DNA from 2 places in the Micromonospora sp. L32 genome. Region 2 is predicted to be linked to the other one. Evidence: riboswitches for the same ligand, from Rfam matches in the RefSeq annotation. Region 2 holds a riboswitch; the other holds the start of a gene.
The links. A riboswitch is a leader RNA that binds a small molecule or an ion and turns the genes downstream of it on or off. The one in region 2 is predicted to bind thiamine pyrophosphate.
Positions count from the first base shown of each region.

Region 1: linked by a shared signal. The riboswitch ahead of thiE (thiamine phosphate synthase) and the one ahead of ACTMTB_RS14410 (ECF transporter S component) in region 2 are both predicted to bind thiamine pyrophosphate.

Region 1 is NZ_JBQHDD010000001.1:589,846-594,523, reverse strand. It holds gene ACTMTB_RS02990 (thiazole synthase) at 1-365, opposite strand, end outside; gene thiS (sulfur carrier protein ThiS) at 362-562, opposite strand; gene thiO (glycine oxidase ThiO) at 553-1,692, opposite strand; gene thiE (thiamine phosphate synthase) at 1,686-2,312, opposite strand; TPP riboswitch at 2,307-2,415, opposite strand; gene ACTMTB_RS02970 (aldo/keto reductase) at 2,658-3,620, opposite strand; gene ACTMTB_RS02965 (ABC-F family ATP-binding cassette domain-containing protein) at 3,663-4,678, opposite strand, start outside.
Region 2 is NZ_JBQHDD010000004.1:537,768-542,445, forward strand. It holds gene ACTMTB_RS14395 (DUF6328 family protein) at 62-562, opposite strand; gene ACTMTB_RS14400 (sugar isomerase domain-containing protein) at 653-1,402, opposite strand; gene ACTMTB_RS14405 (alpha/beta fold hydrolase) at 1,451-2,281, opposite strand; TPP riboswitch at 2,366-2,471, shown strand; gene ACTMTB_RS14410 (ECF transporter S component) at 2,547-3,131, shown strand; gene ACTMTB_RS14415 (ABC transporter ATP-binding protein) at 3,245-4,678, shown strand, end outside.

The DNA.
Region 1 (4,678 bases), on a different contig from region 2:
TCGGCGGCGCGCAGCAGTTCCACCCCGTCGGGCAGCAGCGTGCGCTCGTCGCCGATCACCTCCAGCTTCACCCAGTCGGTGTCGAACGCCTCCCGGGCCAGGTGGGCCACCTTCACCGCCTCGCCGGCGGTGTAGCAGCCGGCGGTGTTCGGCAGCAGCCGCACCCCGCACCGGTCCAGCACGTCGAGCAGCCCGCCGGCCGCGGCGTGGGTGGTGTCCACCCGGCGCAGGGCCACGGTGACCAGCTCGGTGCCGGAGGCCCGGACGGCCTGCTCCAGCACGTGCAGGTTGGCCGCGCCGCCGGTGCCGAGGATGAGCCGCGACCCGAGGGTGACGGTGCCGATGGTGAGCGTCACGCCGCTCACCCGCCCTGCGCGGCGCTGAGCACCTCGACCCGGTCGCCGTCGCGCAGCACGGTCGCCGGCCAGCCGGTGCGGGGCACCACCTCGCCGTTCACCGCCACCGCGAGGCCGCGCCGCTGCTCGGTGACCGCGCGGACCAGGTCCGCCACGGTCGACCCGCCGGGCAGGTCCCGGCCGGCACCGTTGACGATCAGTTGCACGTCTCCTCCTCGGGGGTGGGTGCGATCCGGTCCCGGCCGGCGGCTCGGGCGGCGGCGCCGGCGGTGAACCGATCCGGCGCAAAGGGGGCGAGCAGCGGGTCCGCCGCGCCGGTGACCACCAGGTCGGTGATCAGGTCGGCGGTGACCGGGGTGAGCAGGATGCCGTGCCGGTGGTGGCCGGTGGCGACCAGCACACCGGGCCGGCCGGGCAGCGGCCCGAGGATCGGCGCGTTGTCCGGCGTACCGGGGCGCAGCCCGGCGGCGGCCTCCACCAGGTCGTACTCGGCCAGGTCGGGCACCAGGTCGACGGCGGCGCGGAGCAGCCGCAGCACCGCCCCGGCGGTCACCTCGGTGTCGGCGCGCTCCTCGACGGTCGCGCCGAGGACCACCTCGCCGTCGGCGCGCGGCACCAGGTACACCGACTCGCCGTCGGCGTACCCCCGGATCACGTGCCGGAAGTCCGGCGTGCCGCGACCGGGCGCGCGCAGCCGGAGCACCTGCCCCTTCACCGGCCGGACCGGCAGGCCGGTGAGCGCGGCGGCGCCGCAGCCGGCGGCGACCACGGTGACCCGGGCGTCCACGTCGGTGAGGCTCGCGACCGCGCCGGGCACCAGCGTGGCCCCGGCCCGCTCGGCCGCCGCCCGCAGCGCGGCCACCAGCCGCCGGGGGTCGACCTGGTGGTCGCCGGGCGCGACCGCGCCGCCGCGCACCCGCGGCGCCAGCGCCGGCTCGCGGTCCCGCAGCTCGGAGGGGCGCAGCGGGGTGATCGGCAGCCCCAACTCCCGCTGGTACGACCAGAGTCGCCGCGCCTCGGCCAGGTCGTCACCGGTGAGCCCGACGACGAGGGTGCCCTCGGTGCGGTGGCCGAAGTCGGTGCCGGCGGCCTCGGCCAGCTCGGCGGCGAAGCCCGGCCAGCGGGCGGCCGACTCGGTGAGCAGCCCGGTCAGCTCGTGCTCCCCGAAGTACGCCTCGGCGACCGGTGAGAGCATCCCGGCGGCCACGTGGGACGCGCCGGATCCAGGGGCGGGATCGTGCACGACGACGCGCAGCCCCCGCGCGGCGCAGCGCCAGGCGATCGCCAGCCCGACCGGTCCCGCCCCCACCACGGCGACGTCCGGTCGGGTCAGCACGTCAGCGCCCCGAGCAGTTCAGCGGTAGCTCGGGCCGGATCCGTTGATCCGGACAGCGCCCCCACCACCGCCACCCCGTACGCCCCGGCGGCCCGCAGTGCCGGCACCGACGCGGCGGTCACCCCGCCGATGGCGATCACCGGCACGGCGACGGCCTCGGCGACGGCGCGTACCCCGTCCGGGCCGATCGGGGCCGGCAGGCCGGCCTTCGTGGTGGTGGCGTGGCAGGGGCCCACGCCCAGGTAGCTGGCCCCGGCGGCGACCGCCTCGGTGGCGGCGACCGGTTCCCGGGCGGTGGCGCCGAGCACGGCGGTGGCGCCGAGCACCCGGCGGGCCGCCCCGACCGGCAGGTCGTCCGCGCCCACGTGGCCCCCGGCGGCGCCGACCGCGAGCGCCACGTGCAGCCGGTCGTTGACCAGGCACGGCACCCCGTACGGCGCGCAGAGCGCGAGCACCCGGCGGGCCAGCTCGTACGCCTGCCGGTCGGTGGCGTCGTCGTCCACCCGGACCTGTACGACCAGCTCGGCGCGGGCCACCGGCAGGGCGGCGCGCAGCACGGCGAGCGGCTCGCGCCCCGGCCGGGTGTCGGTGATCAGATGCAGTCGTCCCAGGGACGGCACGGCAACGCTCCTCCCTGCGCCGGCATTACCCGGATCAGGTTCGACGGTCGGGGGCTTCAGCCCCCCTCTCAGCCCGGTGCACCGGGCTCCCGTGGGTTACTTGCGGCATACCGTACGACGGATGCGCCGATCCGCCAAGGGCGGGGGTGCGCTTTTCCCACGGACCGTCTCAACTCGACGGTTCGGGCAGCGCGTGACGGACCGCTCACGCCATGCTGTCCGGTTGGCCCTGAGTGGACGGACCGGGCACGAAAGAGCGGGGCACCTCGGCGGCGTCGCAACGACTCCGAGGTGCCCCGCTCACGGCTGGTGCGACCGCCGGCGGGCGGGCCGACGGGCCGACGGTCAGAGGATGGCGTCGAGGGCGTCCAGGTCCTCGTCGGTGGGCTGCCAGGTGCCGGCCTCGGCGTTCGCCCGCACCTGCTCCGGGGTGGTAGCGCCGGCGATCACCGAGGTCACCGCCGGACGGGCGGCCAGCCCGCCGATCGCCACCTGGAGCATCGACAGGCCCCGCTCGCCGGCGTACGCCTCGATGGCCTCGATGGTGTCCCAGTCCGCGGCGGCGAGGCGCTGCGCGTACCGGCCGCCGCCGGAGAGCCGGCTGCCGGCGGGCGGCGCCTCGTTGCGCTTGTACTTGCCGGTGAGCAGGCCGTTGGCGAGCGGGAAGAACGGCAGCATGCCCAGGCCGAACCGCTCGCAGGCGGGCACGACCTCGGTTTCGACGGAGCGTTCCAGCAGCGAGTAGTGGTTCTGCGCGCTGATGAACCGGGCCCGTCCGTTGGACGAGGCGACCCAGTCGGCGTCGGCGATCTGCCAGCCGGCGAAGTTGGAGTTGCCAAGGTAGCGCACCTTGCCGGCGCGGACGAGGTCGTCCAGGGCGGCGAGCGTCTCGTCGATCGGGGTGCCCGGGTCGGGCTCGTGCATCTGGTACAGGTCGATGTGGTCGGTGCCGAGCCGGCGCAGCGACGCCTCCACCGCCCGGGCGATGTAGCGGCGCGCGCCCCGGGCGCCGTGGTCGGGGCCGTTCATGCCGTGCATGTCCATGCCGAACTTGGTGGCCACCACCACGTCGTCCCGGCGCCCCTTGAGCGCCTGCCCGAGCAGCTCCTCGGAGCCGCCCTGCGGCTCGCCGTAGATGTCGGCGGTGTCGAAGAAGTTGATCCCGGCGTCGAGGGCGGCGTCGACCACCGCCCGGGTGCCGTCGAGGTCGAGCTTGCGGCCGAAGTTGTTGCAGCCGACGCCGACCACGGACACCACGAGCCCGGAGTCGCCCAACCGGCGGTAGGTCATCTCAGTCACGTGATCCACCCTATGCCCGCCGTGAGGGACGGGCCCCGCGACCGCCGCCCGTCAGCGCACGTCCCAGACCGGCTCCGGCGTCTCCACCACTTCGCCGTCGCCGCCGAACAGCACGAACCGGTCGAAGGACCGGGTGAACCAGCGGTCGTGGGTGACCGCGACCACCGTCCCGGAGAACGCGGCCAGCCCGGCCTCCAGCGCCTCGGCGGAGGCGAGGTCGAGGTTGTCCGTCGGCTCGTCGAGCAGCAGCAGGGTCGCCCCGGACAGTTCCAGCAGCAGTACCAGGAAACGCGCCTGCTGCCCGCCGGAGAGGGTGCCGAAGCGCTGGTCGCCCTGCGCGGCCAGCTCGTACCGACTGAGCGCCGCCATCGCGGCGTGCCGGTCCATCCCGGCCCGGTGATCGTCGCCCCGCCAGAGGATCTCGACCAGGGTCTTCGCCACCAGCTCGGGCCGGTCGTGGGTCTGGGAGAAGTGGCCGGGCCGGACCCGCGCGCCGAGCCGGACCGTGCCGTCGTGGGCGACCGGGGCCAACGCGGCCGCGCCGTCGACCGGGCCGTTGGCCGGGTCCGGGTCGGTGCCGCCCCGGGCCAGCAGTCGGAGAAAATGGGACTTCCCCGTCCCGTTGGCGCCGAGCACGGCGACCCGGTCGCCGTACCAGAGTTCCAGGTCGAAGGGGTAGGTCAGGCCGTCGAGCTCCAGCTGGTCGCAGATGACCGCGCGCTTGCCGGTCCGCCCGCCGGCCAGGCGCATCCGGATGTCCTGGTCCTTCGGGGGTACGGGCGGCGGCCCGGCCTCCTCGAACTTGCGCAGCCGGGTCTGCGCGGCCTGGTAGCGCGACGCCATCCCGTCGTTGTACGCGGCCTTCTGCTTGTACATCAGCATCAGCTCGCGCAGCTTCTGGTGTTCCTCGTCCCAGCGTTTGCGCAGCTCGTCGAGGCGGGCGTGCCGGGCCACCCGGGCGTCGTACCAGCTGGCGAAGCCCGCCGGGTGCACCCAGGCGCTGCCGCCCTCGACGGCGACCACCCGGTCGGCGGTCTGGGCCAGCAGTTCCCGGTCGTGCGAGACGT
Region 2 (4,678 bases):
CCCCGGGTGTTACCCAGGGGTAGCGTTGCGCGCACGTCGGATTTCCCGGCCGGTGACCGGGTCAGTCGCCGGTCAGCACCTGCGGCGCGTCATCGTCGTCGTCGACGTCCTCACCCCAGTTGCGCCGGGCCATCGGCAGGAAGACCCAGAAGGTCAGGAACCACAGCCCGGTGAGCGCGCTCAGCACGAATGCGATCTCGCGCTGCAGCACGAAGTCGGTGATCAGCAGCACCGCGCTGACCATCGAGATCAGCATGAAGGCGAGGCCGGCGCTGGCCATCCGGTGCGCGAAGCGCACCAGCTCGGGCTTGCGGCCCTGGCGGAACAGCGCGCGGTGGAAGGCGACCGGCGAAATGATCATCGCGGTGGCGGCCGCCGCCGACAGCAGCGAGACGATGTAGACGTCCTTCTGGAAGCCGCTGGTCCGGGTGAAGCCGTTGCTGAACGGCAGGGTCAGCAGGAAGGCGAAGAGGATCTGCACGCCGGTCTGGGCGACGCGCAACTCCTGGAGCAGATCGGCGAAGTTGCGCTGCCAGCGCTGCTTCTCGGATTCCTTCGACACGCGTTACCTCCGGAAGAGACGGTACTGCCGACGGGGCTCACCCCGCCGGCAGCAACGCCAATGCCCCAACCGGAGTGGCGCGAAACCGGCTCAGGAACCTCGGCGGATACGGCCGGCGTACCGGGCCTCCAGCGCGGCGTTGTGCTCGTCGCCGCCGATGATGTTCGCCGACAGGTAGACCGGGGGCCGCTCCCCCGCCGCGATCAGCCGGGCCACCGTCTCGGCCACGATCTGCTGGGCCAGCAGGGCCGCGGTGATCGAGGAGACCGCGCCGACCGCACCGCCGTCGGGCAGCGGCAGGGTCGCGTCACCGTACGGGGCGCCGTTGTCCAGAACCACGTCGGCGAAGTCGGCGAGCTTGCGCCCGGACGGGTGGCGCGAGGCCATCCGGCCCGAGTGCTGCGCCGAGGTGATCGCCACCAGCCGGTGCCCCCGCTCGACCACCAGCGACGCGAACTCCACCATCGCGCCGTTGACGCCGGAGTTGGAGGCCAGCACGAAGATGTCCGACGGGCGGACCGGGGCCAGCTCGTAGAGCCGGTGCGCCACGGCCGGGTCGCGCTCCAGGTGCGGCCCGAGGATGCTCGCCGGCTCGCCGCCCAGCAGCACCAGGTCGCGCAGCGCGATCCGGTTGGTCGGCACCAGCCCACCGGCCCGGCCGGCGATCTCCATCGCCAGCGCCTCCGAGTGGCCGGTGCCGAAGGCGTGCACCACCCCGTCGGCGCGCAGCGCCTCGGCGATCAGGTCGGCCGCCCGACCCACCGCCTCCCGCTGGCTCGCCGCCACCCGGCCGATCGTCTCGGTCACCACCGCCAGGTATGCCTCGGCGCTCACCGTCATGCGTTCCTCCGCTCGTCGGTCCTGCTCGTCGGGTGGCCCACGGCGGGCTCAGGCCAGGTCGCGTACCCGGGCCAGGATCGCCTCGGCCAGCGGGGCCGACGCCTCGTCGGGAATCCAGTGGGTGACGCCGGGGAGCGCGACGAACCGGTACGGCCCGGTCACCTGGGCGGCGCAGGCCTCGGCGGCGGTCCGGCCGATCGCGACGTCCTTGTCGCTCCAGACGAAGGTGGTGGGCACCCCGACCGGCCCGGTCCGCGCCAGGTCGGCCTGGGACATGGCCCGGTACCAGTTCAGCGCCCCGGTCAGCGCGCCCGGCTCCCGCATCGGCTCGGCGTACCGGGCCACCCGCCCGGCGTCGCCCACTCCGGAGAGCAGCCGGCGCAGGGCGGCCGCCCGCACGGCCAGCAGCACCTTCTCGGCCTTGCCCGGCTGGCGGAACAGCAGCACGTACGACGAGCGCGCCTTCTGCCCCGGATCGTTCGCCAGCGCGTGCGCCATCGCGGCCGGATGCGGCACGGAGACTGCGGTCAGCGTGCGGACCCGCTCGGGGTGCCCCGCGGCGAGGCCCCAGGCGACGACCGCGCCCCAGTCGTGCCCCACCACGTGGGCCGCCTCGACGCCCAGCGCGTCGAGCAGCGCCACCGCGTCCTCGACCAGCTCCGGCAACCGGTAGGCGGCCACCTCGGTCGGGCGGGCGCCCGGCGAGTAGCCCCGCTGGTCCGGCGCGTACGTGCGCAGGCCGGCGGCGTGCAGCGCCGGCACCACCTCGTCCCACTCGCCGCCGTGCTGCGGGAAGCCGTGCAGCAGCAGGACGGGTTCGCCGCCCTCCGGGCCGCCGGTGCGTACCTCGAACGTCAGCCCTCGCGCCTCGACCCGCATGATCGGCAGCCTACCCAGCCCGGCGGTCGTCCACCCGGGCCGACCGTGGCGGGGTCGGAGCTGTTAGCGTCGACGAGACAACTTCACATCCGACAGGGGAGCGCACAGCGCTGAGAGTGCGGGCACCGCCCGCAGACCCTCGAACCTGATCTGGGTAATGCCAGCGCAGGGAGTTCGGTCGACCTCCAGCCGCGCCGCCGTCCGGTCCCACACCGGGCGCGGCGTGCGTCTTCTCCTGGTTCGATCATTTGGACTGGGAGCACACATGACCAACACCGACAGCAACCGGTGGCGCACCATCGACATCGTCATCGCGGCGGTGCTCGGGGTGGCCTTCGGCATCATCTTCTGGGCCTGGGGCCTGCTCTGGAACGGCCCCGCCGACGCGATCCCGCTGCCCGGCCGGGCGGCCATCTACGGCGTCTGGCTGGTCCCGGCCGTCCTGGGCGGCCTGATCATCCGCAAGCCGGGCGCCGCCTTCTTCACCCTCACCGTCGCCGCGCTGGTCTCGGTGGCGCTGGGCAGCAGCTGGGGCTGGACGCTGGTCATCCAGGGTCCGCTGGAGGCCGCCGCGGCGGAACTCGCCTTCGCCGCCTTCGGGTACCGCGTCTTCCGGCTGCCCGTCGCCCTGCTGGCCGCCACGCTGGCCGGCCTGGCGGCGGCGATCTACGACGTCTTCGTCTGGTACCCGGACACCGCCTGGGGCAGCTTCCGCCTCCCCTACATCCTGATCACCGCCGTCAGCTCCCTGGTGATCGCCGGCCTGGGCAGTGTCGCCCTCACCCGGGCCCTCGCCCGCACCGGCGTCCTCGACCGCTTCCCCGCCGGCCGCGAGCGCGCCGCCATCTGACCGCCCCCCGCTTCGTTGATCAAGAGGTTTGCGTCAACGGGAGCCACCGTCGTGACGCAAACCTCTTGATCACCGGCCGGGAGCCGGGTGGGCCTGGGTAGGGAGGGGGTCGGGTGGGCGCGGTGTTGGTGCGCGGGTTCGGGTGGCGGCACGCCGGGCGGAAGGCGTGGGCCGTGCGCGGGGTGGACCTGCGGATCGAGGCCGGGGAACGGGTCCTGCTGCTCGGGCCGTCCGGGGCGGGCAAGAGCACCCTGCTGGCGGCGCTGGCCGGGCTGCTGCCCGAGGACTCCGGCGAGCAGGAGGGCACCGTCGAGATCGACGGGCTCGACCCGCGCAAGGACCGGGAACGGGTCGGCATCGTCTTCCAGGACCCGGAGACCCAGCTGGTGATGGCCCGCAGCGGCGACGACGTCGCGTTCGGGCTGGAGAACCGGGGGGTACCGGCCGAGGAGATCTGGCCGCGGGTGGACGAGGCGTTGCGCCGGGTCGGCTTCCCGTACGACCGGGACCGGCCCACCGCGGCGCTCTCCGGCGGCGAGCAGCAGCGCCTGGCCCTGGCCGGCGCGCTCGCCCTGCGCCCCGGCCTGCTGCTGCTCGACGAGCCGACCGCCAACCTCGACCCGGCCGGCGCCGACCTGGTCCGCCGGGCGGTCGCCGGCGCGCTGTCCGCCGACACCACCCTGATCCTGGTCGAACACCGGGTCGCCGAGGCGCTGCCGCTGGTCGACCGGGTGGTGGTGCTGGAGCCGGGCGGCGGCGTCCGCGCGGACGGCCCGCCGGAGGCGGTCTTCGCCGCGCACGGCGAGGCCCTGGCCGCCGAGGGCGTCTGGGTGCCGGGCCGGACCATCCCGCCCCGGCACGCCACCACGCCGCCCGGCGCGGAGTTGCTCACCGCCGACCGGCTCGGCCTGCCGCCCCGGCTGGCCCCCACCGACCTGCGGGTACGCGCCGGCGAGGCGCTCGCCGTGCTCGGGCCCAACGGCGTCGGCAAGTCCACCCTGGCCCTGCTCCTCGGCGGGCTGCTCCGCCCCGGCGTCGGCCGGGTCACCGCCACGGCCGCGCTGGCCGGGGCGGACGACCGCACTCCCCCGCACCGCTGGCGGGCGCCCGCGCTGACCCGCCGGATCGGCTCGGTCTTCCAGGACCCGGAGCACCAGTTCGTCACCGCCACCGTCTTCGACGAGCTGGCGCTCGGCCCCCGCCGGACCGGCCAGTCCGAGCCGGCGGTACGCGCCACCGTGGACGCCCTGCTGGACCGGCTGCGGCTGACCCGGCTGGCCGGGGCGAACCCGTACACCCTCTCCGGCGGGGAGGCGCGGCGACTGAGCGTGGCGACCGCGCTGGCCACCGCGCCCCGCCTGCTGATCTGCGACGAGCCGACCTTCGGCCAGGACCGGCGCACCTGGCGGGAGCTGCTCGACCTCTTCGCCGAGCTGCGCGACGCCGGGCACGGCGTCGTCACCGTCACCCACGACGCGGACTTCGTCGCCGCGCTCGCCGACCGCACCGTCACCCTGAACCGGCGGCCCGACCCGGCCGACGGCGAC